DNA from 2 places in the Streptomyces sp. NPDC037290 genome. Region 1 is predicted to be linked to the other one. Evidence: riboswitches for the same ligand, from Rfam matches in the RefSeq annotation. Region 1 holds a riboswitch; the other holds the start of a gene.

Evidence for each region. A riboswitch is a leader RNA that binds a small molecule or an ion and turns the genes downstream of it on or off. The one in region 1 is predicted to bind glycine.
Region 2: linked by a shared signal. The riboswitch ahead of gcvP (aminomethyl-transferring glycine dehydrogenase) and the one ahead of gcvT (glycine cleavage system aminomethyltransferase GcvT) in region 1 are both predicted to bind glycine.

The regions. Positions count from the first base shown of each region.
Region 1 covers NZ_JBVJVZ010000010.1:254,592-269,296, reverse strand. Annotated here, with positions in the region: gene ACZ7HQ_RS30925 (EF-hand domain-containing protein) at 1-121, shown strand, start outside; gene ACZ7HQ_RS30920 (NADPH-dependent F420 reductase) at 353-1,015, shown strand; gene ACZ7HQ_RS30915 (glycoside hydrolase family 25 protein) at 1,027-1,581, opposite strand; gene ACZ7HQ_RS30910 (phosphatidylinositol-specific phospholipase C domain-containing protein) at 1,618-2,649, opposite strand; partial or broken gene ACZ7HQ_RS30905 (RHS repeat-associated core domain-containing protein) at 2,883-3,068, shown strand; gene ACZ7HQ_RS30900 (DinB family protein) at 3,226-3,810, shown strand; gene ACZ7HQ_RS30895 (transposase) at 3,888-4,223, shown strand; gene ACZ7HQ_RS30890 (transposase) at 4,109-4,756, shown strand; gene ACZ7HQ_RS30885 (colicin immunity domain-containing protein) at 4,734-5,534, shown strand; gene ACZ7HQ_RS30880 (hypothetical protein) at 5,841-6,098, opposite strand; gene ACZ7HQ_RS30875 (L-serine ammonia-lyase) at 6,397-7,764, opposite strand; gene glyA (serine hydroxymethyltransferase) at 7,833-9,101, opposite strand; gene gcvH (glycine cleavage system protein GcvH) at 9,116-9,493, opposite strand; gene gcvT (glycine cleavage system aminomethyltransferase GcvT) at 9,614-10,732, opposite strand; glycine riboswitch at 10,777-10,889, opposite strand; glycine riboswitch at 10,890-10,987, opposite strand; gene ACZ7HQ_RS30855 (P-loop nucleotide/nucleoside kinase family protein) at 11,150-11,812, shown strand; gene ACZ7HQ_RS30850 (enhanced serine sensitivity protein SseB) at 11,899-12,690, shown strand; gene ACZ7HQ_RS30845 (enhanced serine sensitivity protein SseB C-terminal domain-containing protein) at 12,861-13,637, shown strand; gene ACZ7HQ_RS30840 (ABC transporter permease) at 13,907-14,705, shown strand, end outside.
Region 2 covers NZ_JBVJVZ010000004.1:6,757-21,461, forward strand. Annotated here, with positions in the region: gene ftsR (transcriptional regulator FtsR) at 1-698, shown strand, start outside; gene ACZ7HQ_RS14875 (bifunctional nuclease family protein) at 785-1,258, shown strand; gene ACZ7HQ_RS14880 (MerR family transcriptional regulator) at 1,486-2,130, shown strand; gene ACZ7HQ_RS14885 (DNA polymerase IV) at 2,185-3,600, shown strand; gene ACZ7HQ_RS14890 (PRC-barrel domain-containing protein) at 3,522-3,893, opposite strand; glycine riboswitch at 4,013-4,107, shown strand; gene gcvP (aminomethyl-transferring glycine dehydrogenase) at 4,281-7,166, shown strand; gene ACZ7HQ_RS14900 (TOBE domain-containing protein) at 7,222-7,641, opposite strand; gene ACZ7HQ_RS14905 (ABC transporter ATP-binding protein) at 7,670-8,902, opposite strand; gene modB (molybdate ABC transporter permease subunit) at 8,899-9,759, opposite strand; gene modA (molybdate ABC transporter substrate-binding protein) at 9,756-10,577, opposite strand; gene ACZ7HQ_RS14920 (molybdopterin-dependent oxidoreductase) at 10,784-11,272, shown strand; gene ACZ7HQ_RS14925 (TOBE domain-containing protein) at 11,394-11,786, opposite strand; gene ACZ7HQ_RS14930 (APC family permease) at 12,075-14,030, opposite strand; gene ACZ7HQ_RS14935 (hypothetical protein) at 14,309-14,705, opposite strand, start outside.

The DNA of each region.
Region 1 (14,705 bases):
GGCCCAGGAGGGTGACTGGAACGTCACCGAGACGGTCGCCGCGGCCATCATCAGGACCCGCGACCTCAACGGCGACAAGGTCCTGTCCTTCGACGAGTTCTGGGCCTACCTGAACAAGTGACCGCTCCCTCCCCCGCAGGGGAGGGGATTCCCGGCTCAGGCCGGACCGGTCCGAAGGAGCGCCACGCGTGCGGAGCCCTGCCTCCTGGGGGCAGGGCTCCGCACGTCACCGCGATCAGCTACGGCTGCCTGCTCACCGGATGGCCGCAGCGCCGGAATACCACCCGCACCGACAGGGTTGTCACCCACACAGACGCATGCACATGCATGAAAAGAGCCTGGAGGGCCTGTCATGAAGATCGGCATCATCGGCGCGGGGAACATCGGCGGCAACCTCACCCGGCGGCTCACCGCCCTCGGCCACGAGGTGTCCGTGGCCAACTCCCGCGGCCCCGAGACGCTCAAGGAACTGGCCGAGGAGACCGGCGCGACCCCCGTCCGGGCCGAGGAAGCGGCCGAGGGCGCCCAGGTCGTGGTCGTCACCGTCCCCCTCAAGGCGGTCCCGGACCTCCCCTCCGGCCTGCTGGCCGGCGCCGCCGAGGACGTGGCGGTGATCGACACCAACAACTACTACCCGCAACAGCGCGACGGCCGTATCGCGGCCATCGAGGACGAGGGCCTGACCGAGAGCCGCTGGGTCGAACGCCACCTCGGCCACCCGGTGATCAAGGCCTTCAACGGCACCTACGCCCAGGACATCCTGGACCGCCCCCGCCCTGCGGGCGACCCCGAGCGCCTCGCCCTCCCGGTCGCCGGCGACGACGCGCAGGCCAAGCGGACCGTCCGCGCCCTGATCGACGAACTCGGCTTCGACACGGTCGACGCGGGCGACATCGACACCTCCTGGCGCCAACAGCCCGGCACCCCGGTCTACGGCCTCCGCGCAGGAGTGGAGGCCGTCACAAAGGCCCTGTCGGACGCCTCCCCGCACCGCCCGGCGGACTTCCGGGGCTGAGCCCACAAGGCCTACGGCGTGGCCCACTCCTTCAGCGCGGCCTTGCTCGCGAAGTGGGCCACGTCCTGGTCGTGCGGCGTGCTGGTGTACTGGTGGAAGAGCCACTTCGCCTTGATGCGGGGCTTGCCGGCCGTGACGTAGTCGGCGATCCAGAGGCCGTCGCCCGCGTAGGAGGTGGTATCGACGTTCAGCCAGAAGTCGCGATTGCAGTAGAGCACGACCCGGTTGTGCGGCCGTAGCTCCTTCAGCTTGCGGATGAAGTGGTCCTTCTCCGCGTTGCTCGCGCGCGTTCCGTCGCCCGTGGTCTCCCAGTCGACCGCGAGGACGTCGCCGGCGCGCTCGGGGGCGTGCTGGACGAAGTACTCGGCCTGGGCGGTGAGGTCGCCCGGCCACAGGAAGTGGTAGAAGCCGACGACCAGCCCCGCGTCGCGGCCCCTCTTGGTCTGCGCGGTCAGCCGGGGGTTGACGTACGAACGGCCCTCCGTCGCCTTGATGAAGACGAAGGAGAGGCCGTCCGTGCCGTACGCGGAGGACTGGAATGCGCTTACGTCGATGCCATGCAGCATGCAGGAGTTGTGCCCCGTGCCGCCCGATCCGGAACCTCAGCCTCGGGTGGTCACCGAACTCAGCACCGACGCCGGCTTCGCCGACCAGTCGGAGGTGATGAGGCTCGCGTGGTCCTTGGCCAGCAGGACCAGCCGGGCGGCGACTTCGGCGTCCGTCGGGGTGGTGGAGGAGATGGCCGGCGACACGCTGTGGGCGTCGGTCATGATCGAGACGTAGTGGTTCGCGGAGTAGAACGCGGTGTCATAACCGCTGTTGACGTAGGTGGCGGCGTCACCGTCGAAGAACACGAACCAGGGCCGGATCGAGGCGTCGTAACGGCTGACGCGAGGGTCTGCGTTCGCGGCACCCAGCACGGCCGGGAACGCCTGCGCCTGGCCGATCTGCCCGGTCGCGTACAGGTCGCGCAGATGGTCGCCGTACTCCTGGTCCGTCCAGTAGTGGTCGAACGGGTTCGACTGCTCCACCGTGCCGGGGATCAGCTCGAAGAGGAACTTGCCCCTGAGGGAGTCGCGGGAGGGCCAGGCGTTCGCCTTGGCGGCGGCGTCCAGGGAGGAGTACGTCCCGCCCAGCAGATCGGCCGGCTTGTAGACGCTGTTGCCGAGCTTCTGGGAGACGAGCGTGTCGAACTCGTCCGGTCCCATGCCCGCGTTGTTGTTGAAGCCGACCTTCATCTCGACCTTGATCACGATCGGCGGGTGGTCGGGGTGGAGCTGGTTCCAGGCGGCCATGTTGTCCAGGCAGCTGCCGAGGTCCTGGTTGCGGCTCTTGCTGTACAGCTCGCCCGGTGTCTTCGCGGCCTCACAGTTGTTGTCGTTGCCCAGCGGGTTGCTGTGGCTGACCCGCCAGCGGTGACTGAGGCTGTCCACGTACACGTCCAGCTCCAGCAGCGAGGCGCCGGAGTCCAGCGCCTGGGCGAAGTACGTGTACTTGGCCTTGTCGTACGCGTTGTGCGTGCCGATGGCGGTGGTCTCGGAGAACTTCGGCGCCGCCGCGTGCGCGTTGCCCGGCCCCATCACCAGCAGAGCGGCGGCCCCCGCGAGTGCCGCGATCCGTCTCACTGCTCCCATTGCCCAACTCCCTTTTACTTCTGTCGAGTTGGCGGCAGCGTAGGAGTGAGCGGTTACTGCACGGTAGCCCCTGGAGGAACATCAACCACTTTCCGGCCCGGTGTGACGTTCGGGCCCGCCGCGTGGCAGCAGCCTGGATTCTGGGGCGCTCCGATAGATGGGGAGCCATGGGCAACGGCCCTGTACCTGGCGAGAAAGACACGTTCGCTACCTGGGGGCTTTCCCTCTGTGCACTGCACTACAACCACTTCCGGTACTACGACCCCGAAACAGGCACGTACCTGACCTCGGATCCGCTGGGTCTCGAGCCGGCACCCAATCCCAACAGCTACGTCGGCAACCCCCTCGCATGGGCCGACCCTCTGGGGCTCGCGCTCTGTGCCAAGGCCCAATGGGAGCAGAGAGCCGACTTCAGTAGCCAGAAGGTGATGAGTAAGAGGCTGTCTCACGTGGCAAGTTCCGCGAGCGTCATCAATAGCTCAGGGCGGTGGCCATGGCCGGGTCAGCGCTGCCGGTCATTGCGGTCCACATACGGGATCTTGAGGCCATGAGTAGCCCATGGCAGGCTCATGACGCATGATCGATGAATTCGCGAAGGGCACCCTGCACGGGCGACTGCGGCGGGACCGCAAGGCGCTGCTCTGGAAGCTCGACGGCCTCTCCGAATACGACGCCCGCCGACCTTTGACAGTGACCGGGACCAACCTCCTCGGCCTGGTCAAACACGTGGCCAGCGTCGAGGCCAGGTATTTGGGCGAGGTCTTCGACCGGCCGTCCCCAGAGCCGCTGCCCCGGTGGCAGGACCACGACGGCAGCGATCTGTGGGCGGCTGAGGACGAGGCACGCGATCAGATCATCGAGTCCTACCGGCGCACGTGGGAACACTCAGACGCGACGATCGACGAGCTTGCCCTCGATGCCCCGGGCCACGTGCCGTGGTGGCCAGAGCCTTATGCCAACACGAACCTGTTCGCCATCCTGGTGCACGTCCTCGGCGAGACCAACCGGCATGCCGGGCACGCCGACATCTTGCGCGAAGGCGTGGACGGCCGAACCGGGATGCGCCCCGAACACGAGATGCAGATCGATGAGGACGCCCGCACCGCCTACTGCGCGATGATCGAGCAGGCAGCCAGATCGGCCGCATCAATCGAGGCATAGAAAGCTATCCCCAGTGACTTGAAGCCTGATGTTCGAGCGGCATGATGCCCGCCGTGAGTGCTGATCTGTCGTAGCGTCTGGTTCCTGATGCGCTCTGGAGGCTGGTCGCCCCGTTACTGCCGTCGTTCGCGGCTCGACCGCAAGGTGGCGGGACCGCTCCGCGCGACCAGCGGGCCGTGTTCGCCACAGTGGTGTACGTGCTGACCAGCGGCTGTGCCTGGCGGCATCTGCCGCCGACGTTCGGCACGTCCTCCGCCACCTCGCATCGCCGCTTCACGGTATGGACCGAGGTCGGCCTGTGGCGGCGGCTGCATCGGGCGGTGCTGGACGAAATCGAGGTCCGGGGCGAAGCGGACTGGACCCCGGCGATCGTCGACGCGGCCTCCGTTCGCGCCAAAAGGAGGGATCGCTGACAGGGCCGAACCCGGTCGATCGCGGCAAGAAGGGCAGCAAGCTGCACGTGCTGTCCGATGCTCAGGGCATGCCTCTCGCCGTCGCCGTGTCAGGTGCAAACATGCACGACAGTTTCGCCCTCAAGCCGCTCATCCTCGGCATCCCCGCAGTCCGGTCCCGCCGGGGGCCACGGCGGCGCCGGCCCGTCAAACTCCGCGCAGACAAGGCGTACTTCTCCGCCGAACACCCCATCTGGCTGCGCGAGCGCAGGCTCGTCGCGCGCATCGCGCGGCCAGGCATCGAGTCCGGCGAACGCCTCGGTCGGCACCGCTGGAAGATCGATAGGAAGTACGACAGCCACGCGCAGGACTTCGGCGTCGCTGGAAGTCGGAACAAACAGACTCTTGCTCAGTTCCAGCAGGCCATGCGAGACCACATGCTCGCCCCGGACACCAAGATGTACCGGTACGACTACCGAGGGCAGGAACAGGCGTGGGCTCCGAAAGGGCTTCCTTACGTAAGGACCTGCAGTGCAGCAGATCAAGAATCGTGACGTCCTCGAGACCGTCCTCTCCGATACCGGGAACTTCCGCGAGGACTGGCTCGCACGAGTCCAGGCCATCTCGGTCGCTCCGCTGGCCGCGCACCTCCCACCGGGGCGAGACACTGTTGAGCGACTGGCGGCGGGAGCGCGGGGGACTGGTTCCGCAGCTGTTTTCGGGGCGCCGCTCGCTGAGAGGTTCGCCGAGTGGCCAGTGGTCACCGGGCCAGCCGAACCGGACGCGCTCCTCGCTGTCAGCGCACAGTGGCCGGGCACGCCAGGCTTGTTGCTGGTCGCGGACAATTTCCTGGGGGCTGTGCTGTGCCAAGGCGGCTACGCTCTGGCAGCAGGAAGCCCGGAGTTCATGAGAGGTGCTGTGGCCGAGGGTACTGACAGGGCCCGGGCGGAATTCCAGCGCTACGCTCGCAGAAGCCCCGCGGGCGAAGTGGAACTCTCTGTTGTCTCCAGCCACTACCCTCCGCAGACCAGGGCGTTCAAGTCGGCCGGGGAAAGCTCCGCTACCAGTCATACCGGGCAACAGATCGATCTGATGCGCTCTCTCGCGTCCCGTTCGATCGACGGCCCCTCCTTCGCCAGACGGTGGCTCGACGAGCGGCGCCGGGGCATGGACGCGGGCGAGCGTATGAGCGGGGCTTTGGAGAACGCGCTGGACGAGGTCTTCTATGCATTGGAGGACTACAGCATCGATCCTGACCTCAGAGACCCGGACGACCTGACCGATGAGGAACTACGGGACCGAGTGGCCGCCGTACTGGACCGTTTGACGTGAGCTGCTCGGCGGGAAGAGTGTCAGCGACCACGCGGCCGTGTCTCTTCCGAACGAGGAGACGTAGATGATGATGGGCCGGCTCGGCGGGTCTCCGACTCTTTTCGTGTCTCCCGGGCATCTGCGGTTTCCGGACGCTGTCATGGGGGCGGCCGCCGCCGTCATCCTTGGCCGGCTCCGCTTCCGTGGGCTCCAGTTCGGAGACGCCGTCCGTGGTGGCTGACGCCGCCTTGCGTACGCGTTCCACCGCGTCCAGGTGCTTGCCGACCTCGCCCTCGAACAGCTCGGCGAGCTCCTCCGGGGACTTCTTCACCAGCCCGGCCAGGAGGGCCCGGCTCGCTCGAGGTGGTCGATCTTGGTCCTGGCCTCCTTGCGTTCCGCCACCAGTACCGCGATGTCGGTCGTCGAGTTGAGCAGGTCCAGCCGCCACTTCGCGTAGTCCGGACCTTTGCCGGACATCTCCGCGCGGCGCTCCGCCGTGTGACCGAACCCGACCAGGTCGGCGTACGCCTGCGTCTTCTCCATGACCGTCGTGTCCACGCGGCTGACGTCCTCGGAGATGCTCATGATGAACGCCTGCCCGTCGTCGACGCTCTTGATCGCGTCGAGGGTGTGCTTGTGGCCGTGCCGGCCGGCTGCGCCCAGCAGCTTGCCGGCATGGCGTGCTTCGACGAGGGTGACGGGGCTTCCCTCGCCGGAAGCCGGGGAGGCCGTCCGCCGCGACTCGACATGCAGTGAATACCGCGAACCCTCAGGTCAGCGGTCGATTCTCTGGCGTCTTCCCGGGGATTTTCCGCCGCGTAGGCAGGGAAGGCCCCGGCAGCGCCGAGAACACGGACGCGCTGGTCAGGGCCTGCCTACTTCCTCAGCACTCGATGATGTTCACAGCCAGCCCACCCCGAGCCGTCTCCTTGTACTTCACCGACATGTCCGCGCCGGTGTCCTTCATGGTCTTGATGACCTTGTCGAGGGACACCTTGTGGGAGCCGTCGCCGCGCATGGCCATCTTGGCGGCGGTGACCGCCTTCACCGCGGCCATGCCGTTGCGCTCGATGCACGGGATCTGGACCAGGCCGCCGACCGGGTCGCAGGTCAGGCCGAGGTTGTGTTCCATGCCGATCTCGGCGGCGTTCTCGACCTGCTCGGGGGAGCCGCCGAGGACCTCGGCGAGGGCGCCCGCGGCCATGGAGCAGGCGGAGCCGACCTCGCCCTGGCAGCCGACCTCGGCGCCGGAGATGGAGGCGTTCTCCTTGAAGAGCATGCCGATCGCGCCGGCGGCCAGAAGGAAGCGGACCACTCCGTCCTCGTCGGCACCGGGCACGAAGTTGATGTAGTAGTGCAGGACCGCCGGGATGATGCCGGCCGCGCCGTTCGTGGGGGCCGTCACCACGCGCCCGCCCGCCGCGTTCTCCTCGTTCACCGCCATCGCGTAGAGCGTGATCCACTCCATGGCGTGGGCCAGCGGGTCGCCCTCGGCGCGCAACTGGCGGGCCGAGACGGCCGCGCGGCGGCGGACCCGCAGACCGCCCGGCAGGATGCCCTCACGGGACATGCCGCGCTGCACGCACTCGCGCATCACCCGCCAGATCTCCAGCAGGCCCGCCCGGATCTCCTCCTCGGTGCGCCAGGCCCGCTCGTTCTCCAGCATCAGGGAGGAGATCGACAGGCCGGTGTCCTTCGTCAGGCGCAGCAACTCGTCGCCGGTGCGGAAGGGGTACTTCAGGACCGTGTCGTCCAGCTTGATCCGGTCCGCGCCGACCGCGTCCTCGTCCACGACGAAACCGCCGCCGACCGAGTAGTACGTCTTGGAGAGCAGCTCCGCGCCGCTCGCGTCGTACGCCCATATCGTCATGCCGTTGGCGTGGTACGGCAGTGCCTTGCGCCGGTGCAGGACCAGGTCGTCGTCGAAGGAGAACGGGATCTCGTGCTCGCCGAGGAGCGTGAGGCGGCCCGCCGTCTTGATCCCCTCCACCCGCTCGTCGGCGGTCTCCACGTCCACCGTGCGCGGCGAGGCGCCCTCCAGGCCGAGCAGGACCGCCTTGGGGGTGCCGTGGCCGTGGCCGGTCGCGCCGAGGGAGCCGTACAGCTCGCAGCGCAGTGACGCCACGGAGCCGAGCAGCTCCTCGTTGCGCAGGCGGCGTGCGAACATGCGCGCCGCACGCATCGGGCCGACCGTGTGGGAGCTGGACGGGCCGATGCCGATCGAGAACAGGTCGAAGACCGAGATGGCCACGGTCACTCCTCAAGAAGGCAGTACAGGGGGTGGTGGGGCACCCGTCCTCCGGGTGCCCCGCCGGGGACTTACTTGTTCAGGCCCGCGTACAGCGGGTGCTTGTCGGCGAGCGCCTTCACGCGCGCCTTGAGGGCCTCGGCGTCGTAGGACGGCTTCAGCGCCTCGGCGATCACGTCCGCGACCTCGGCGAAGTCCTCGGCCGTGAAGCCGCGGGTCGCCAGGGCGGGCGTGCCGATCCGGAGGCCCGACGTCACCATCGGGGGCCGCGGGTCGTTCGGGACCGCGTTGCGGTTGACCGTGATGCCGACCTCGTGGAGGCGGTCCTCGGCCTGCTGCCCGTCCAGCTCGGACTCGCGCAGGTCCACCAGGATCAGGTGCACGTCCGTGCCGCCGGACAGCACGTTCACGCCGGCCTCACGCGCGTCCGCCGCCGTCAGGCGCTCGGCGAGGATGCGCGCACCCTCCACCGTACGACGCTGGCGCTCCTTGAACTCCTCCGAGGCGGCGACCTTGAAGGAGACCGCCTTCGCCGCGATCACGTGCTCCAGGGGACCGCCCTGGAAGCCCGGGAAGACGGCCGAGTTCAGCTTCTTCGCGAAGTCCTTGCCACGGGCGAGGATGATGCCGCCGCGCGGACCGCCCAGCGTCTTGTGGGTGGTGGAGGTGACCACGTCGGCGTACGGCACCGGGTTCGCGTGCAGACCGGCCGCGACCAGGCCCGCGAAGTGCGCCATGTCGACCCACAGGTAGGCCTCGACCTCGTCGGCGATCCGGCGGAAGGCGGCGAAGTCCAGCTCACGCGGGTACGCCGACCAGCCGGCGATGATCACCTTCGGGCGGTGCTCCTTGGCGAGGCGCTCGACCTCGGCCATGTCGACCAGGCCGGTCTCGGCGTCCACGTGGTAGGCGACCACGTTGAACTGCTTGCCGGAGAAGTTCAGGCGCATGCCGTGGGTCAGGTGGCCGCCGTGGGCGAGGTCCAGTCCGAGGATGGTGTCCCCGGGCTGGGCCAGCGCGAACAGGGCCGCCTGGTTGGCGGAGGCCCCGGAGTGGGGCTGCACGTTGGCGTACTCGGCGCCGAACAGCTCCTTGATCCGGTCGATGGCGATCTGCTCGGCGACGTCCACGTGCTCGCAGCCGCCGTAGTAGCGGCGGCCCGGGTAGCCCTCGGCGTACTTGTTGGTCAGCACCGAGCCCTGCGCCTCCATCACCGCGAGCGGCGCGAAGTTCTCGGAGGCGATCATCTCCAGCGTGGACTGCTGGCGACCGAGCTCGGCGTCGACCGCGGCGGCGATCTCCGGGTCCAGCTCGTGCAGGGGCGTGTTCAGGACGGTCATGGGGCTACGACTCCTCAGCCGGCGTTCTGGGCGGTGTACTCGTCGGCGGAGAGCAGGTCGGCCGGCTCCTCCGTGACGCGCACCTTGAACAGCCAGCCGCCCTCGAAGGGGGCCGAGTTCACCAGCGACGGGTCGTTGACGACGTCCTCGTTGATCTCGGTGACCTCACCGCTGACCGGCGAGTACAGGTCGGAGACCGACTTGGTCGACTCCAGCTCGCCGCAGGTCTCGCCCGCGGTCACCGTGGAGCCGACGTCGGGCAGGTCGGCGTAGACCACGTCGCCGAGCGCGTTGGCCGCGAACTCGGTGATGCCGACCGTCGAGACGCCGTCCTCGGCGGCCGACAGCCACTCGTGCTCCTTGCTGTAGCGCAGCTGCTGGGGGTTGCTCATGGCCTGAATTCTCCTGTACGCGCGGGAGTGCTGGTGAGGGGGGACTGCTGGAGACGTGCGTGAGCAGCGGTGATGTGCCCGACGTCACTTTCACAGGTACGACTCAGAGGTACGACGGTGTCACTTCTGGCGCTTGTAGAAGGGCAGCGCCACGACCTCGTACGGCTCGTGGCTGCCCCGGATGTCCACGCCGACGCCCTCGGTGCCCGGCGCCGCGTGCGCCGCGTCGACGTACGCCATGGCGATCGGCTTGCCCAGGGTGGGGGAGGGGGCGCCGGAGGTGACCTCGCCGATCACCTCGCCGCCCGCGACGACGGCGTACCCGGCGCGCGGGACGCGGCGGCCCTCGGCGACCAGGCCGACCAGGACGCGCGGCGGGTTCTCCTGCGCGCGGGCGGCGGCCCGCTGGAGCGCCTCGCGGCCGACGAAGTCGCCCTCCTTCTCGAACTTCACCACCCGGCCGAGCCCGGCGTCGAAGGGGGTGAGCGAGGTGGTCAGCTCGTGCCCGTACAGCGGCATGCCCGCCTCCAGGCGCAGCGTGTCCCGGCAGGACAGGCCGCACGGGACCAGGCCGGCGCCCTCGCCGGCCTTGGTCAGGGCCTGCCACAGCTCCACGGCGTGCTCCGGCTTCACGAACAGCTCGAAGCCGTCCTCGCCGGTGTAGCCGGTGCGGGCGATCAGCGCGGGGACACCGGCGACCGTGCCGGGCAGGCCGGCGTAGTACTTCAGGCCGTCCAGGTCGGCGTCGGTCACCGACTTCAGGATGCCGGGGGACTGCGGGCCCTGGACGGCGATCAGCGCGTACGCGTCCCGGTCGTCACGGACCTCGGCGTCGAAGCCGGCGGCGCGCTCGGTCAGGGCGTCCAGCACCACCTGGGCGTTGGAGGCGTTGGCGACCACCATGTACTCGGTCTCGGCGAGCCGGTAGACGATCAGGTCGTCCAGGATGCCGCCGTCGGCCTGGCAGATCATGGTGTAGCGGGCGCGGCCGACGCCGACGGAGGCGATGTTGCCGACCAGGGCGTGGTCGAGGAGGGCGGCCGCGCCGGCGCCGGTGACGGTGATCTCGCCCATGTGGGAGAGGTCGAAGAGACCCGCCTTCGTGCGCACGGCGACGTGCTCGTCGCGCTCGGAGCCGTAGCGCAGGGGCATGTCCCAGCCGGCGAAGTCGGTCATCGTCGCACCGAGCGAGCGATGCACGGCATCGAGCGCGGTGTGACGGAGTTCAGTGCTGCTCATCGGTCGGTCGTCTCCCAGGGCAACAGGGATGGGGCGAGGAACGTTCCTCCCCATCTGTCATCGGAACCTGAGAGGTTCGCCAGGACCGCCACGGGGACGATCACGGCTTGCACCTTGGGTGGGGCCACTGTCGCAGCGGCCCGCTTTTCAGATGTGCCTCGCCCGCGCGGTAACGGGGCCTGAGAGATTCAAGGGAGGGACTTGCTCCTTCGGCGCCCCAGCGAAGGCTGCTGGGGACTCTCCCGCGCGGATTCAAACGGCCGGTATGCAGTTGGCGGGCACATCATTGCACGGCGTGCGGGCTTTTGTAACCGACCTGTGGCAGGACGCGGACCCCGTCGCCAACAGCGTCCATTACCTTCTCTTTACGGATCGCGGGAATGACGATGACCGAGCCGACAGGGGAGGACGATCACGGTGAACAGGACCCCGGTGTACGCCACCGTCACCACCGGCATCGCTGTGCCGAGGCAGCGCCGGGCCCCCGTCCCCGCTCCCGCCCCGGCCCCGGTCGTCCGTGACCTGCGCGACCGTGCCGGGCACGGCCCGCGCGCCCTGGTCTTCGGGCCCCGCGACCTCGCCGTGATCACCGGCCTGCCCGGCAGCGGCAAGTCCACCCTGATGGGGCGCGCGGTCGCCGGTCACCGCATCGACTCGCAGGACACCCGCGACCGCTTCGCGGCCCGCCTGCCCCGCGCGCTCCCGTACGCGCTGTACCGCCCCCTGGTCCGCCTCGCCCACTACGCCGGGCTGCGCCGCGCCCTGCGCAGCGGGGAGGGCGTCGTCGTCCACGACTGCGGCACCCAGCCCTGGGTGCGCGCCTGGCTCGCCCGCGAGGCCCGCCGCCGCGGCGGCACCCTGCACCTGCTCCTGCTCGACGTGGCACCCGAGACGGCCCGTGGCGGCCAGCGCGAGCGCGGCCGGGGCGTCTCCCGCTACGCCTTCCGCCGCCACCGCCGTACGACCGCCCGGCTGCTCGACGCGGTCGAGCGGGGCGAGCTGCCCGCGGGCTGCGGATCGGCGGTGCTGCTGGACCGCGCGGCCGCGGACGTCCTGCAGCGGATCGAGTTCACCGGGTGAGGCAGATCGCGTTCGGAGGGTGAGGGGCTGTCACAGGTACCCGCTAGCCTTCTTGCTCACAGTGGTTCCCAGCAGGCGGTAGGCAGATGGACTTCCCGGCGGACATTCCCGCGGACTTCCCGGCACAGGCGCACCCCCAGCCCCACGGCGGCTGGCCCGGCAACGAGCTGGAGGAGGTGCTCTCGGCCTCCCTCGGCATACCCGCCGCGGCCGGCCGGATCCTCGAGGTCCTGGGCCGCAGCCTGCTGTGGATCCCGCTGCCGAGCGGCGGCGGCCCGGACAGCGGCCCGCTGGACCTGCCCACGCTGGACATCGGCGGCCAGACGTACGTCCCGGTGTTCAGCTCCGAGGAGCAGCTGCGCCAGGCGGCCGGCTCCCACATGTCGTACACGATCGCCCCCGCCGTGGAGTTCGCCCGCGGTCTGCCCCCGCAGGCCGGCATCCTGGTGAACCCCGACGCCCTGGTCGGCATCCCGCTCCCGCCCGAGGCGGTGGCCGAGCTGTGCCGCGCCGGCCGCACCCCGCTCGACGGCCCGGGCACCGGCGGCCGGGTCCGTCTCTTCGAACCCGACTGGCAGGACGACCCGGTCGACTTCCTCTCCGCCGCGTCCGCCGAGTTCGCCGAGACCGGTGTCGTCCTCACCGCCCGCCGCTGCCTGGCCGCCATCGAGACGGCCGACCCGGTCATGTTCGTGGGCGTGGAACTCTCCCAGTGGGAAGGCGACCTGCGGACCCTTCCCATGCAGGCCCTCGGCCGGGCCCTGGGCAAGGTCCCGGTCACATGGCCGGTCAACCTCGTCCTCCTGGACGTGACGGACGACCCGGTGGCCGAATGGCTGAAGTCGAACGTCCGGCCCTTCTATCTGCACGGTCACTGAGTTCGCCCGGGGGGCGCGGGGAACCGCGCGAGTACCACCCACGCATCCGCACCCGCGCACGCACCCAGGACCCCGGGCTACTGGGCGCTTAAGCTGTCCCCACACACGGGGGCACGAAAAAGAGAAGGGCACGACAGGTGAGCGCGAGCCACAGCGGCAGCGTCGAGCACATGCTGCGCCAGGTCACCCCCGGCCGCTACGACGCCTACGAGGCCCTGCTGCGCGCCCTCGCCACCCCGTCCTCCGGCCAGATCTGGATGCTGCTGTGGCACGGCCAGGCCGGCTCCCCGGACGCCCAGTACGGAAACATGGAGGTCGACGGCTTCCAGTACGCCCCCTGCGTCACCTCCGCCCAGGAACTCTCGGCCAGCGGCTGGAACCGGTCGTACGAGGTCGTCGACGGACTCGACGTGGCCCGCACCCTCTACCCCGACCACTACGGCCTCTGGCTCAACCCGCACGCCCAGGGCGGCGGCGTCGGCATCCCCTGGCTGGACCTGCGCCGCATCGCGACGGGCCTGGACCGCCAGCCCGCAGGACCACTCCGGCTGACCGAACCCGGCATCGAGATCCCGCAGTTCTACGCTCTGCTCGCGCAGAACGCCCACCGCACCCCGGCCCTGCGCTCCCTGCGCCGCGCCTGGGTGCAGCCGGCGCTCGGTGCGCCGTACCTCTCCATCGGCCTGGACGTGTACGACACCTCGCCGGCCGCGGTCGACTCGGTGCGCGCGATGATGCAGCAGTCCGTCGGCGCGGTCCCGGAGGGCCTGCCGGTGTCGACGGTCGCGATGACCGACGACTACGACCCGGTCGTGATGTGGATGCGGGCCAACGCCCGCCCGTTCTACGACCGTGAGGCCCACGCCGCCCCCCAGCCCCAGCTCCAGGCCTCCCCCCAGGCGCCGGCCACCGGCTACGGCTATCCACCGGTGCCCGGACGCTACTGACCTGCACATAAGGGCCATAAGGCCCTTTCTCCACGGCGGTCCGTCCCCTCCTCACCGTCCGTTCGCCGCAACTCCCTGTCCGTATAACAGGAAACGCCTGCTTGCATCACGGTTGCGCATCCATTCCACGTCAAGGCTGGCGGCTGATCGCGCAAGCGTTGAAGACTCCCCCTTCAAGGGGTTCGCCCCTGTGTACGACGGACTGTTTGATGCCGCTACCAGCGGCAAGTGCGGGCCGGCTACCGCCGGTTGAGAGGGGTCCCAGCCTGATGACGGCACCATTGCACGAGCCGACCGCGGAAGCGGCCCCGGGTGCGGCAGAGGAAGCGGCGGTCGCGGCCACCGACGCGAAGGCCGTTCAGGGCCGTTCCCTGGGCCGGATCGCCTGGGAACGCCTCAAGCGGGACAAACTTGCCCTGACGGGCGGCGTCGTCGTGCTCCTCCTCATCGTGATCGCGTTGCTCGCACCGGTGATCACGAGCCTCGTCGGCCAGGACCCGGACGTCTATCACGAGAGCATGATCGATCCGCTGTTCGGCACCCCCAAGGGCTCCCTGGGCGGCATCAGCGGCGACCATCTGCTCGGCGTCGAACCGGTCAACGGCCGCGACATCTTCGCGCGCATCGTCTACGGTGCCCGGATCTCGCTGCTCGTCGGCTTCCTGTCCGCGGTCGTCGCGGTCGTGCTGGGCACCGTCCTCGGCATCCTGGCCGGCTTCTTCGGCGGCTGGGTCGACTCGGTCATCAGCCGGGTGATGGACGGCCTGCTCGCCTTCCCCCAGCTCCTGTTCATCATCAGCCTGGTCTCGGTGATGCCCAACCAGATGCTGGGACTGACCGGCACGGGCGTGCGCCTGCTCGTGATGATCCTGGTCATCGGCTTCTTCGGCTGGCCCTACATCGGACGTGTGGTCCGCGGGCAGACCCTCTCGCTGCGCGAACGCGAGTACGTCGAGGCGGCCCGCTCCCTCGGTGCCGGGCAGTTCTACATCCTCTTCAAGGAACTGCTGCCCAACCTCGTGGCGCCCATCATCGTGTACACGACGATGATGATCCCGACCAACATCC
Region 2 (14,705 bases), on a different contig from region 1:
CCGCCAGGGACAGTGGGCTGATGAGCATCGGCACGGTGCTGAGCGTGCTGCGCGACGAATTCCCCGAAGTCACCATCTCCAAGATTCGTTTCCTGGAGTCCGAGGGACTCATCGAGCCGCAACGGACCCCTTCCGGGTACCGCAAGTTCAGCGCCGGGGATGTCGAGCGCCTGGCCCATGTGCTGAGGATGCAGCGGGACCACTATCTGCCGCTCAAGGTGATCCGCGAGCGCCTGGACGCCATGGAGCGGGGTGAGACCGTCCAGCTGCCCGTCGTCGGTCGTCAGCGCACGGCGGAGGACCTTCCGGAGCCGCGCGGGGAGCGCACGGTGGCCCGGGTGGGCAGGGACGAGCTGCTGGCGGCCGCCGAGATAGATGAGGGTGAGCTGAAGGAGTGGGAGTCGTACGGGCTCATCGCTCCGCTGGAAGACGGGGTGTACGACGCCGAGGCGGTCACCGTGGTCTCGCTCGTCGCCGAGCTGGGCCGGTTCGGGATCGAGCCGCGCCACCTCCGGGTGATGAAGGCCGCGGCCGACCGCGAGGCCGGACTCGTCGACCAGGTGGTCGCCCCGCTCAAGCGCCACCGCAATCCGCAGACCAGGGCGCATGCCGAGGCTCGTACGAAGGAGCTGGCCGAGCTCACCGTGAAGCTGCACGCGGCACTGGTGCAGACCGCTCTGGGCGTACGGCTGCCCTGAACACCGGCGACTCCCGGAAGGCCGGATCGGGCACCTGTTCCCGGCCCGACTACCCAAACATCCCGGGCACGGCCTAGGGTTGCTGTGTGAACGAGCTCGATGTCGTAGGTGTCCGGGTCGAAATGCCCTCCAACCAACCGATCGTGCTCCTGCGCGAAGTGGGAGGCGACCGTTACCTCCCCATCTGGATCGGGCCGGGGGAGGCGACGGCGATCGCCTTCGCCCAGCAGGGCATGGCCCCCGCCAGGCCGCTGACCCACGACCTGTTCAAGGACGTGCTGGAGGCCGTCGGCCAGGAGCTGACCGAGGTACGCATCACCGATCTGCGGGAAGGGGTCTTCTACGCGGAGCTGGTGTTCGCCAGCGGCGTCGAGGTCAGTGCCCGCCCCTCCGATGCCATAGCGCTGGCCCTGCGCACCGGGACGCCGATCTACGGCAGTGACACGGTGCTGGACGACGCCGGTATCGCCATTCCGGACGAGCAGGAGGACGAGGTGGAGAAGTTCCGCGAGTTCCTCGACCAGATCTCGCCCGAGGACTTCGGCACGAGCAGCCAGTGACGGCGAAGGGGCCGGTGAACGCCGGCCCGGAGCACGGGCATGTGCCACCGGCCACGGAGAGCGTCCTACGGCTTCCCGCGAGAGCATTCGGCTAGCCTTTCCCCGCGGTGGGACACGGGAAACCACTCCTAGGGTGATTATCACTCGGCGTGCCGAGTGTGGCGATCGTTGACGCACCCCTGGTGACTGCCTACCGTCGTGAAGGCAGGTCAAGGACGGAGGTCGGCGTGAGAACCAGCGGCGACGGTACGGCTGGGGGTGCTCCCGTGCGTGGTCTGGGGGAGAGCGGTCCGTACCCGGTTCACAGCAGCGCGGTGGGTCACGCTCCGCAGCGGCCGACGGCGGTGCCGAACGGCGGAGGGGCGGCGTCCATGGTGTCCGAGGAGATCGGCTATCGCGGGCCCACGGCCTGTGCGGCCGCCGGCATCACCTACCGACAGCTCGACTACTGGGCCCGCACCGGGCTCGTCGAGCCGAGCGTCCGGCCCGCGTACGGGTCGGGCACACAGCGTCTGTACAGCTTCCGGGACGTCGTCGTCCTGAAGATCGTCAAGCGGTTCCTGGACACGGGCGTGTCGCTCCAGAACATCCGCAGCGCCGTCCAGCACCTGAGGGAACGCGGTTTCCGTGACCTCGAGCGGATGACCCTGATGAGCGATGGCGCCACGGTCTACGAGTGCACCTCGCCGGACGAGGTCCACGCCCTGCTCCAGGGTGGCCAGGGCATCTTCGGGATCGCCGTCGGGGTGGTGTGGCGGGACGTGGAGAGCGCGCTCTCCCAGCTGCACGGCGAGCGCATCGACACGGGGGAGACCCTCGTCGGGCACAACCCCGCGGACGAGCTCGCACGGCGCCGCAACCGGGCGGTCTGACACCGGCCCTTTCGAGGCCCGGCATTGTCAGTGCCGTGGTGCAGCATCGGAGATGTGAGAAACACGCCCACGATCCTGCATCTCGACATGGATGCCTTCTACGCCTCGGTGGAGCAGGCATCCAAGCCGAGCCTGCGCGGGAAGGCGGTCGTCGTGGGCGGCCTCGGACCTCGCGGAGTGGTGGCCACCGCGTCGTACGAGGCACGGGCCTTCGGGGTGCACTCGGCGATGCCCATGGCCCAGGCCCGCCGCCTGGCGCCCAACGCCGCCTATCTGGTGCCGCGCTTCTCCGTGTACCGGGCGATCAGCGAGCAGGTGATGGCGCTGCTGCGGGAGCTGTCACCGCTGGTGGAGCCGCTCAGCCTGGACGAGGCGTTCGTGGACCTGGAGGCCGGGGGGACGGCCTGGGACGAGGAGTCGGCGCGGCTGGCCGGGATCAAGCTGCGCGCGGACATCCGTGCGGTCACCGGACTCACCGGCTCGGTCGGGCTCGCGGCCTCCAAGATGGTCGCCAAGATCGCTTCCGAGCAGGCCAAGCCGGACGGCCTGGTGCTCATCGAGCCGGGCTCCGAGCGGGCCCTGCTGGCGCCGCTGCCGGTGCGGACCCTGCCGGGGGTCGGTCCGGCCACCGGGGACCATCTGCGCAGGGCCGGGATCACCACCGTGGAGGAGCTGGCGGAGGCGGGCGAGGACGAACTGGTCCGGCTGCTCGGCAAGGCGCACGGGCACGCGCTGTACGCCATGGCCCTGGCCCACGACGAGCGGCCCGTGGTGGCCGAGCGCGAGGCGAAGTCGGTGTCGGTCGAGGACACGTACGACGTGGACATCCATGACCGGCCGCGGATCGGCCTGGAGGTGCAGCGGCTCGCCGACCGGTGTGTCCGACGGCTGCGCGAGGCGGGGCTCTCCGGGCGGACCATCGTGCTGAAGGTGCGGAGGTACGACTTCTCGACCCTCACCCGCTCCGAGACGCTCAGGGGCCCCACGGACGACCCTGCGGTCGTGCGGGAGGCAGCCGCGCGGCTGCTGGACTCCGTGGACACCACGGGCGGGGTGCGGCTGCTCGGCGTGGGTGTCTCCGGGCTCGCCGACTACACGCAGGAGGACTTGTTCGCGCAGGCCATGCCCGCGCGGGGGACCGAGACACCGCAGGAGGCCGTGGCGGAGCTCGTCGTGGAGCGGGCGGAGGCTGTGGAGCGGCAGTGGCGGGCAGGACAGGACGTACGGCACACGGAGTACGGCCACGGGTGGGTGCAGGGGAGTGGGCTGGGGCGGGTGACCGTGCGGTTCGAGACGCCGCAGTCACCTCCGGGGAGGGTGCGGACGTTCTTCGTCGCGGATCCCGCACTGGAGACCGCTGATCCGTTGCCGCTGGTTCCGGAAGGTGGCGATCAGGTCTCCTCCGATCCCGCCAGCTTGCCGAAGTCGTGGTCCGGGACGGACGGGGGTGGGGTCACGTCGAGGCCGTAGTGGTGGTAGAGCTGGAGTTCCTGTTCGGGGGAGAGGTGGCGGCCCACGCCGAAGTCGGGGGCGTCCCTGATCAGGGCGCGGTCGAAGGGGACGTGCAGGGAGCCCTCGACCAGTTCGCTGGGCTCCAGGGGGACGAAGGCGTCCCGGGAGAACAGGCCGGTGCGTATGGCCGCCCACTCGGGTACGCCGGTCGCGTCGTCGAGGTAGACCTCGTCGATGGTGCCGATCTTGGTGCCATTGCGGTCGAACGCCTTGCGGCCGATCAGGTTGCGCGGATCGATCTCGGTCTGCACGGTCCCTCTCCCTCCACTTGGTCGCAACTCATCCGTAAGCACTACGAAAGAGCACATTCAGGGAGGCGGCCACTCGAAGGCTCGGGTGTTGACCTCGCTGGTAGGCTGACAGCGGCTGCTGACCCCGTGCGGGAGAGTCCTTCGACCACGTCGAAGGCGCCGAAGGAGCAAATCCTCCCCGGAATCTCTCAGGCCCACGTACCGCACGGACGAGGTCACTCTGGAAAGCAGGGCGGGTGTCGACGGCAACCGCTCTCACCGACGGTGAAAGCCGGGATCTCCGATACCCGGTGAAGCTCTCAGGTTGAGATGACAGAGGGGGAGGCCGTCGGGGCACCCGCGCCGTGGTGCCCTTCGAAGGTCGCGTCAGACCAGGAGGCCTCCGCAATGACCGCCCACCGCATTCCGCTCTCGGAGCTCGAAGCGGGCATCCCGTTCGAGCAGCGCCACATCGGGCCCGACCAGGAGGCGCGGGCCAAGATGCTCGCGCAGGTCGGCTACGGCTCGCTGGACGACCTGACCGCCGCGGCGGTCCCGGACGTGATCAAGAACGCCGACGCCCTCGACCTGCCGGGCGCCCGCACCGAGGCCGAGGTGCTCGCCGAGCTCCGCGCGCTCGCCGACCGCAACCAGGTCCTCGACTCGATGATCGGGCTCGGGTACTACGGGACGTTCACGCCGCCCGTCATCCTGCGCAACGTCATGGAGAACCCGGCCTGGTACACCGCCTACACGCCGTACCAGCCGGAGATCTCCCAGGGGCGGCTCGAGGCCCTGCTGAACTTCCAGACCGTGGTCGCCGACCTCACCGGTCTGCCCACCTCGGGTGCCTCCCTCCTCGACGAGGGCACGGCCGCCGCCGAGGCGATGGCGCTCTCCCTGCGCATGGGCAAGAACAAGAAGGGCCTGTTCCTGGTCGACGCGGACGCGCTGCCGCAGACCATCGCCGTGATCGAGACGCGGGCGGAACCGACCGGTGTGGAGGTAGTCGTCGCCGACCTCAGCGAGGGCATCCCGGCCGAGGTCGCCGCGCGCGAGATCAACGGCGTGCTGATCCAGTACCCGGGCGCCTCCGGTGCCGTACGCGACATCAAGCCGGTCATCGACCAGGCGCACGAGCGGGGCGCCCTGGTCACCGTCGCCGCCGACCTGCTCGCGCTGACCCTGCTGACCTCGCCGGGCGAGCTGGGCGCGGACATCGCCGTCGGCACCACCCAGCGCTTCGGTGTGCCGATGGGCTTCGGCGGTCCGCACGCCGGCTACATGGCGGTCCGCGAGAAGTTCGCACGCAGCCTGCCCGGCCGCCTCGTGGGCGTCTCCGTCGACGCCGACGGCAACAAGGCCTACCGCCTCGCGCTGCAGACCCGTGAGCAGCACATCCGCCGGGAGAAGGCCACCAGCAACATCTGCACGGCGCAGGTGCTGCTCGCGGTGATGGCCGGCATGTACGCCGTCTACCACGGGCCGGAGGGTCTGAAGACCATCGCCCGGCGCACGCACCGGTACGCCACGATCCTCGCCGCGGGCCTGAAGGCCGGCGGTGTCGAGATCGTGCACGGCGCGTTCTTCGACACCCTCACCGCGCGGGTGCCCGGCCGGGCCGCCGAGGTCGTCGCAGCCGCCCGGGCGGGTGGCGTCAACCTGCGGTTCGTCGACGCCGACCACGTCTCCCTCGCCTGCGACGAGACGACCAAGCGGGCCCAGCTCGCCGCCGTCTTCTCCGCCTTCGGTGTCGAGGGCGACATCGAGGCCCTCGGCACGAGTGCCGAGGACACCCTGCCCGAGGCGCTGCTGCGCACCGACGTCTACCTGACCCACCCGGTCTTCCACCAGCACCGCTCCGAGACCGCGATGCTGCGCTACCTGCGCAAGCTGGCCGACCGCGACTACGCACTCGACCGCGGCATGATCCCGCTGGGCTCCTGCACCATGAAGCTCAACGCGACCACGGAGATGGAGCCGGTCACCTGGCCCGAGTTCGGGCAGCTGCACCCCTTCGCCCCGGCCGAGCAGGCCGAGGGCTACCTCACGCTCATCCACGAGCTGGAGGAACGTCTCGCCGAGGTCACCGGCTACGACAAGGTCTCCCTCCAGCCGAACGCCGGCTCCCAGGGGGAGCTGGCCGGTCTGCTGGCCGTCCGCGGCTACCACCGGGCCCGCGGCGACGAGCAGCGCACGGTCTGCCTCATCCCGTCCTCCGCGCACGGCACCAACGCCGCCAGCGCCGTGATGGCCGGCATGAAGGTCGTCGTCGTCAGGACCGCCGAGGACGGCGAGATCGACGTCGAGGACCTGCGGGCCAAGATCGAGCAGTACCGCGACCAGCTGGCGGTGCTCATGATCACCTACCCGTCGACGCACGGTGTGTTCGAGGAGCACGTCGCCGACATCTGCGCCCAGGTGCACGAGGCGGGCGGCCAGGTGTACGTCGACGGCGCCAACCTCAACGCGCTGGTCGGCCTCGCCAAGCCGGGCCACTTCGGCGGTGACGTCTCCCACCTGAACCTGCACAAGACCTTCTGCATCCCGCACGGCGGCGGCGGCCCCGGCGTCGGCCCGGTCGCGGTCCGCTCGCACCTGGCGCCGTACCTGCCGAACCACCCGCTGCAGCCGGCGGCCGGTCCGGAGACGGGCGTGGGCCCGATCTCGGCGGCGCCCTGGGGCTCCGCGGGCATCCTCCCGATCTCGTGGGCGTACGTCCGTCTCATGGGCGGCGAGGGCCTCAAGAGCGCCACGCAGGTGGCCGTCCTCTCGGCGAACTACATCGCCAAGCGCCTGGAGCCGCACTACCCGGTGCTCTACACCGGCCCCGGCGGTCTGGTCGCGCACGAGTGCATCATCGACCTGCGCCCGCTGACCAAGGCGACCGGCGTGAGCGTGGACGACGTGGCCAAGCGCCTGATCGACTACGGCTTCCACGCGCCGACCATGTCCTTCCCGGTGGCCGGCACGCTGATGATCGAGCCGACCGAGTCGGAGGACATCATCGAGCTGGACCGGTTCTGCGACGCGATGATCGCCATCCGCGCGGAGATCGAGAAGGTCGGCTCCGGCGAGTGGCCCGCGGAGGACAACCCGCTGCGGGGCGCCCCGCACACCGCGGCCGCGCTCGGCGGTGAGTGGAAGCACGCCTACAGCCGCGAGGAGGCCGTCTTCCCGGCCGGTGTCTCGGTCGCCGACAAGTACTGGCCGCCGGTGCGCCGTATCGACCAGGCCTTCGGCGACCGCAACCTGGTCTGCTCCTGCCCGCCGCTGGACGCGTACGAGGACTGAGCGAGCGGTGGTCCCAAGGGCCCCGTCCGGTTTCCGGGCGGGGCCCTCGCCCGTGTCACGCCGTCGCCAGGGACACCTCGGTCGCCTTGATGAGGGCGACCACGTCGGAGCCCACGAAGAGGCCGAGATCGGCGACCGCGTCCTTCGTGATCGCCGCGGTCAGTTCGCCGCCGTCGACGGAGATCCTGACGGAGGCCATGACGGCACCGGTCGTCAGGCCGGTGATCGCGCCCGCGATCTGGTTGCGGATCGACAGGCCCTCCACCCGCTGCGTGGCCAGGGAGACCTCGGTCGACTTCACCAGAGCGCGGACGGCCGAGCCGGGGGCGAGGGCCAGATCCTCGGCGGACTCCTTGGTGATGGCCGCCATGAGGGTCTGGCCGCCGTCCAAGCGGAGCCTGACGGTCGCCATGGCCTCGCCCTGATGGACCTCGGTGACCGTGCCGGGGAGCTGGTTGCGCATGCTCAGGGTCATGGGCACCCACGGTAGAGCGCCCACCCGCTCAGGCCGGGTATGCATGCGTCTGCGTCGCTTTGACCGTCGCCCAGACAGCCGCGCCCGGGTGCAGGTCGAGGTCGGCGGCGGCGACCGTGGTGAGGTCGGCGGCCAGGGCGATTTCGCCGCCCAGGTCGGCGCGGATCTGGTCGCCGTGCGTCTCCAGGCCGGCCACCTCGCAGCGCCACAGGTTACGGGCGCTCGCTCCGGTGGGCCGGTCCCGGAACAGGGTGACGGCGGACGGCGGGAACGCCACGAAGACCGGGCCGGACAGGTCCTCCGTGGTCGTGATGGAGGGCCCCGCGTCGAGTCGTACCGTGTGTCCGTCCGCCCGGCCGCGGTAGAGGTTGAGTCCGACGAGCTGGGCGATGTAGTCGGTGCGCGGATGGCGGGCGATGCCCCCCGGGGTGCCCTCCTGGACGACTTGGCCGTGCTCTATGACGACCAGCCGGTCCGCCAGCACCATGGCGTCCAGCGGGTCGTGTGTGACGAGGACGGCGACCGCCTCGAAGTCGGCCAGGTGACGCCGCAGTTGAGCCCGGACCTCCAGCCGGGTGCGGGCGTCCAGGGCGGCCAGCGGCTCGTCCAGGAGCAGCAGCCGGGGGTTGGTGGCCAGGGCGCGGGCGAGGGCCACGCGCTGGGCCTGGCCGCCGGACAGGCGGCGGGGCTTGGCGGCCGCGTGGGCGGCCAGGCCCATACGGTCCAGCCAGGCCGCGGCCTGGGCACGGGCCTCGGACTTGCTCGCGCCCCGGCACCGGGGGCCGAACGCCACGTTGTCGAGGGCGGACAGGTGGGGGAAGAGCAGGTAGTCCTGGAAGACGACGCCGACCGGGCGGGACTCCGGGGGAGTGTGCTGCAGGGAGACGCCGTCCAGGTGCAGGTGGCCGGCGGTGAGCGGGGTCAGCCCGGCGAGGGCGCGCAGTGCGGTGGTCTTGCCGGCGCCGTTGGGGCCCAGGAGGGCGACGACCTCACCGGGGGCGGCGGTGAAGGTGACGTCCAGGCGGAACGGGGGGCGCTCCACGAGCAGGCGGGCGGCCAGGCCGGTGGTGGGCGGATGTGGTTGCGGGTGCGTGGTGGGGTGCCGCCCTTCGGCCGGCTCGGGGTTCCCCCGCGCACCGTCTGCGCGGTTTTCGCCGTCCGGCGCGGATGGCCCCTGCGGGGGGTGGAGGCCGTCCGCGGGCGCGGGTGGCCCCTGGGGCGGTTCGGCGCCTCCGGCTGTCGTGGGGCGGGGGTTCGTCATGATGGTGTCATCCAACGGTCGCGCAGACCCGCCAGCACCGCGATCGACACCCCCAGCAGCACCAGGCTGAGGGAGATGGCGGCGTCGGGATCGTTCTGCAGGGCAAGGTAGACCGCGAGCGGCATGGTCTGGGTGCGGCCGGGGAAGTTGCCCGCGAAGGTGATCGTCGCCCCGAACTCGCCGAGCGCCCGCGCCCAGGCCAGGACCGCGCCCGCAGCGATACCGGGGGCGATGAGCGGCAGAGTGACCCGGCGGAACGCGGTGAAGCGGGACGCGCCGAGCGTGGTCGCCGCCTCCTCGAAGCGCGGGTCGGCGGCCCGCAGGGTGCCCTCGACGCTGATGACCAGGAACGGCATCGCGACGAACGCCTCCGCGATCACGACCCCGCTGGTGGTGAACGGCAGGGTGATCCCGAACCCGGCGTCCAGCCACTTGCCGATGACCCCGTTGCGCCCGAGGGCCAGCAGCAGGGCCACACCGCCGACGACAGGGGGCAGGACGAGGGGCAGGGTCACCAGCGCCCGTACGAGGCCCCGGCCGGGAAACTCCGTACGGGCCAGCAGCCAGGCCAGGGGCACGCCCAGGACCAGGCTGACGGCCGTGGCCGCGGTGGCGCTGATCAGGGACAGCTGGAGTGCCTGCCACACCTCCGTGCTGGTCAGCTGTCCCGGCAGGCTGCGCCAGGGCGCGCGGACGAGCAGCGCGAGCAGCGGCAGCAGCAGGAACGCCAGCGCCAGCAGGCCCGGCAGCAGCAGCGGCAGCGGCACCCCGCGTCGGCCCCCCGCGCCGACGCGGCGGCGCTGCGGCCGGCCCGTGCGGGGGCCGGGCGCGGCGCCGGGCTTGTCGAGCGGGGTCACGGCTTGAGGAACCCGGCCCCGCTCAGCACCTTCTGGCCCTCGGCGGACCGCACGAGGGCGATGAACGCCTTGGCGGCCTCGGCGCTCTGGCCGTTCTTCAGCTGGACGATCGGGTAGGCGTTGATGGCCTTGGCGGACTCGGGGAACTCCACACCCGCCACCTTGCCACCCGCGGACTTCACATCGGTCTTGTAGACGACCGCGGCGTCGGCCTCCTTCAACTCCACCTTGTTCAGGGCGCTCTTGACGTCCTGCTCGTAGGAGACCGGGGTGAGCTTGAGCCTGGCGGCGTCCAGGGCCTTCTGCGCGGCGGCGCCGCACGGCACGGTCTTGTCGCACAGGACGACCTTCAGACCGGACTTGGTCAGGTCCTTCAGGGAGGCCACCTTGTCCGGATTGCCCGGCAGAGTGGCGATCTCCAGCTGGTTGCGCACGAAGGTGGCCGGGGTGCCGACCGCGTCCTTCTTGTCCGTCACGATCGCCATGGTCTTGGGGCTGGCGGCGGCGAAGACGTCCGCCGGGGCGCCGCTGGTGATGCTCGCGGCGAGCGCGTCGCTGCCGCCGAAGTTGAAGCTGACACGGGTGCCCGGGTGCTGCTGCTCGAACTCCCTGCCCAGCGTCGTGAAGCTCTCCTTCAGCGAGGCGGCGGCGAACACGGTGACCGTGCCGGAGAGCTTCGGGGAGGCGGCGCTCGACTCGTCCGACTTCGGGGCCGACGAGTCCGACGACGAGGAGCAGGCGCTGAGTGCCATCAGGGCGGCGGCTCCCGCACCGGCCAGCTGCAGCATGCGCCGGGTCCGGCGCACGGAACGGGTCATCACGGATCTACTCCTCGGGTTCTGTGGAACGACTGTCGCGCCCTGCCGCGGCCGGGGGCACCGGCCGTGCGGCGATGATACTGCCGCATCTGCCAGCTGTAAGTCTCCTGCTGCTTCGCATGAGCTGCGAACTTGCGACTTGTAGCTTGCATGTGCGTTTGCACGGCGCACCGCGGCGGGTACGGTGCTGCGGGAGGTGGTCGCAGGTGACGCTCGTGGAACTCGCCCTGACCGGCGATCTGGCCCGCCCCGCCCGGCTGACCGTGCCCGACCTGCTGCGCTGGCCGCAGCACCGGGTGGACGTCAGCTTCGAGTGCGCGACCAGTGGCATCCAGCACCACCGGTTCACCGGCCCGCGTCTGTACGACGTCCTCACCGACGCGCGGCCCGGCTTCGACCCGGCGCGGCGCAAGGACCGGCTGCGGTTTCTCATCGCCGTCTCCGGCACCGACGGCCACCACGCGGTGCTGTCCTGGGCCGAGATCGACCCGGACTTCGCGGACGCGCCCGTCCTGCTGGGCGTGCGGATCGGCGACACCCCGCTGGACGCGGCCGGACCCCAGCTGGTGCTGCCGCAGGACCGGTGCGGGGCCCGGCACATCAGCGGGATCACGGCGATCCGGGTGGACGGCGGGTACAGCTGTGGCGCTCCGGCGCCGGCGGCATCCGGGCACGTGCCGGCGGTGGCCCGGTGAGCCGCTGAACGAGATCTCGTTCAGCGTCCGGCCGGTCCGTTCCTCCGGCCGCACCTCAGGCCGGTGAGAGCGTGGGCGAGGCGCACGGTGGCCTTGCCGGTGACGGGCCGGTGCGGCGGTGTCAGACGCGGTCGATGTGCACGTTGGTGGACTTCACGCGCGCGGTGGCTTCCATGCCGACCTCCAGGCCCAGTTCCTCCACGGCCTCCCGGGTCAGCAGCGACACCAACCGGTGCGGGCCGGCCTGGATCTCCACCTGGGCGGCGACGTCACCGAGCTTGATCGCCGTGACGATGCCGGGGAAGGCGTTGCGCACGGAGGTGTAGGAGGCGCCCTCCTCGCCACCCCCCTTGGCGAGCTCGACCGAGAACGCGGCGAGGTCCCTGCCGTCGATGAGCCGCCGCCCGGACTCGTCGCGATGGGTCGCCACCCGGCCCGCGTCGGCCCAGCGGCGGGCGGTGTCCGGGCTCACGCCGAGCAGCCGTGCCGCCTGGCCGATCGTGTAGGACTGCATGCGGGTCACGATAGGGCCACACGCCGGGGACCGTGGCCGTGGGGTTGGCCGTTGGGTACAACGCGATATGGCGTCAGTTCTTGAGGGTGGCTCCGTGGAGCTCACCCCCGAAGAGCTGGACGAGGGTGCGGCCGGCCGCCGATCCGGCTGCGCCGGTCGTGCTCCGCGTGGCGATACACGGCCGGCTCACCGTGCGGCGGCTGGAGGTACGGCCGCCCAGGCGATGGTGCGGCAGGTAGGCCGCGCGCACGGTGCACGCGGCCGGCCCCGGTCGGGACGAGCCCGGTCTCACCCGGTGTGCACCCGCGGCCGGCGCACCCGGTTCGGTTCCGCCTCGCGCAGCACCTCACGGGTGACCGGGGCGACCTCGCCCTGGCCGAAGAGGAAGAAGCGCAGGAAGTTGGCGAACGGATTGCCCTCGGTCCACTCGAAGTAGATGTGCGGGGTGCAGCCCGTGTCGTCCCGGACGTGGAGCAGCAGCGCGGCCAGGGCGTTGGGAATGGACGCGGACTCCAGGGTCAGCACGCGGTAGCGGCCGTGCAGCACCTCGCCGCGCACGGTCAGGCCCGCCTCGAACTCGGACGGGTCGGTGACCGTCACCTCGACGAAGACGAAGTCCTCCTGCTCGGGCATGTCGTTGTCGGCGCGGATCTGCTCGATCTTGTCGCGGTATTCGGCCTTGTCCCGGTGGCCCGGCTCGTTGGCGATGAACCGCATCTTGCGGCTGGCCATGTCGCGGACGAATCGTTCCGCCATCGGGTCGAGCGTCACGCTGGTCACGCGTAGCTCGAAGGCACGGGCCAGCCGGGACGCCAGCGAGACAAGGATGATACCGGCGATGAAGCAGGCGCCGATCTTCACACCGTCGGGGCGCTCGATGACGTTCACGACGGTCGTGTAGAGGAACACCGCCGAGATCACACCGAACCCGATGGTCCAGTTGCGCTGCTGGGCCTTGCGGGCGGCGATGGTCACCGCGATGGCGGCCGAGCTGATCAGGACCAGCACACCGGTGGCGTAGGCGCCGCCCTGCTTGTCGACGTTGGCGTCGAAGATCCACGTGACCAGGAACGCGACCAGGGTGAAGACGATCACCATCGGGCGTACCGCGCGTGCCCAGTGCGGGGCCATGCCGTAGCGGGGAAGGTAGCGCGGCATCAGGTTGAGCAGGCCCGCCATCGCGGAGGCGCCGGCGAACCACAGGATGGCGATGGTCGAGATGTCGTAGACCGTGCCGAAGGCGCCACCGAGGTACTGGTGCGCGAGGTAGGCGAGGGCACGGCCGTTGGCCGGGCCACCCGTCTTGAAGTCGTCCTCCGGGATCAGCAGCGTGGTGATGAAGCTGGTGGCGATCAGGAAGCAGCTCATGATGAGCGCCGCGGTCGTGAGCAGCTTCTTGGTGTCCCGGATCCGGCCGGTCGGCTTGTCCTCGGTGTCCCCGGCGTCGCCCTGGACGTGCGGCATGACCGCGACACCGGTCTCGAAGCCGGACAGACCGAGGGCGAGTTTCGGGAACACGATCAGCGCCACGCCGACCATGACGAACACGTTGCCGTGTTCCGCCGTCAGGGCGCTGGTCCAGTCGGTGACCACGTGCCCGGCGGTGATGACGTGCCACAGTCCGACGATCACGACGACCAGGTTGAGCACGAGATAGATGCCGACCAGAGCGACCGCGACACCGATCGCCTCCAGAAAGCCCTTCAGGAAGACCGCGCCGAGCAGCGCCACCAGGAAGAGCGTGATCACCATCTGGTGACCGTGCAGGGTGCTGGTCAGATGAGGATTCTCCACGAGGTGCGTGGAGGCGTCGGCGGCCGACAGGGTGATGGTGATGAGGAAGTCGGTGGCTGCGAAGCCCAGCAGGGTGAGCACGAACAGCTTGCCCTGCCAGAACGAGAGCAGCCGCTCCAGCATCGCGATGGAGCCCTCGCCGTGCGGGCTCTCCTCGGCCACCCTGCGGTAGACCGGCAGGGCGCCGGCCAGAGTGACGATGACCAGGACGATCGTCGCGATCGGGGACAGCAGACCGGCCGCGAGGGCCGCGATGCCCGGCTGGTAGCCGAGGGTCGAGAAGTAGTCGACACCGGTCAGGCACATCACGCGCCACCAGCGCTGGCCCCGGTGCGGGGGTTCCGGTTCGGCATGGGGTCCGGTGTGGCCACCGTGCTTGCCCATGTCGGACAGGCCCTCCAGCATCCAGTTGCGCAAGCGACTGGGAGGCGGGTGCTCGGTCGTGGCCATCGGCGGGCTCCTGTGTGCGGCTCAGCTCTGTATCCGGCCATCACGCGGACGGCGGCACCAGCGTATGCAGAGAGTGACGCCTGGGCCCATGGATCCGGGCTCGGAAGGCGTCAATCTTGCGTTAAGAATGGCGTCAGAGCAGCAGAGCCGCATCAAGAAGGCGAGGCCGGAGGCGGTCGCCGGACGTACGGCCGCTCGGGGCAACGACCCGGACGGCGGGCCGGGGACGGCCACCGAGTGTCATGTCCTGGGGCCGGTGCACCACCTCGACTCCATGCTCACTCCATGCCGGAGGCCCGGAACACGCGCAGGGCCGTCTCGCGGTCGATGCGGTGGGCGAGGCGGTGCAGGGCGGTCGTCCCGCACAGCAGGGTGCCGGCCGCCTCGGACACCCGGGCGCCCTCGTCGAGCAGGTACCACAGGGCGGGATTGCGGATCAGGACCTCGGGGTCGATCTCGACCCGGTTGCCCAGGGCGTCGCGCAGCACCAGCCGCTGTGAGACGCCGTCCAGCGGGCGCACCGCGATCAGCAGATCCGTGCGGACCCGGCGGGTGCGCAGCAGACGACGGGTGGCCAGCCAGCCCGCGCCGGCCGACACCCGCACTGGGAGCAGGACCAGGAGCAACAGCAGCGCGAGAGTCAGCCACAGGGCACCGCGCCACCAGGCGAGGGAG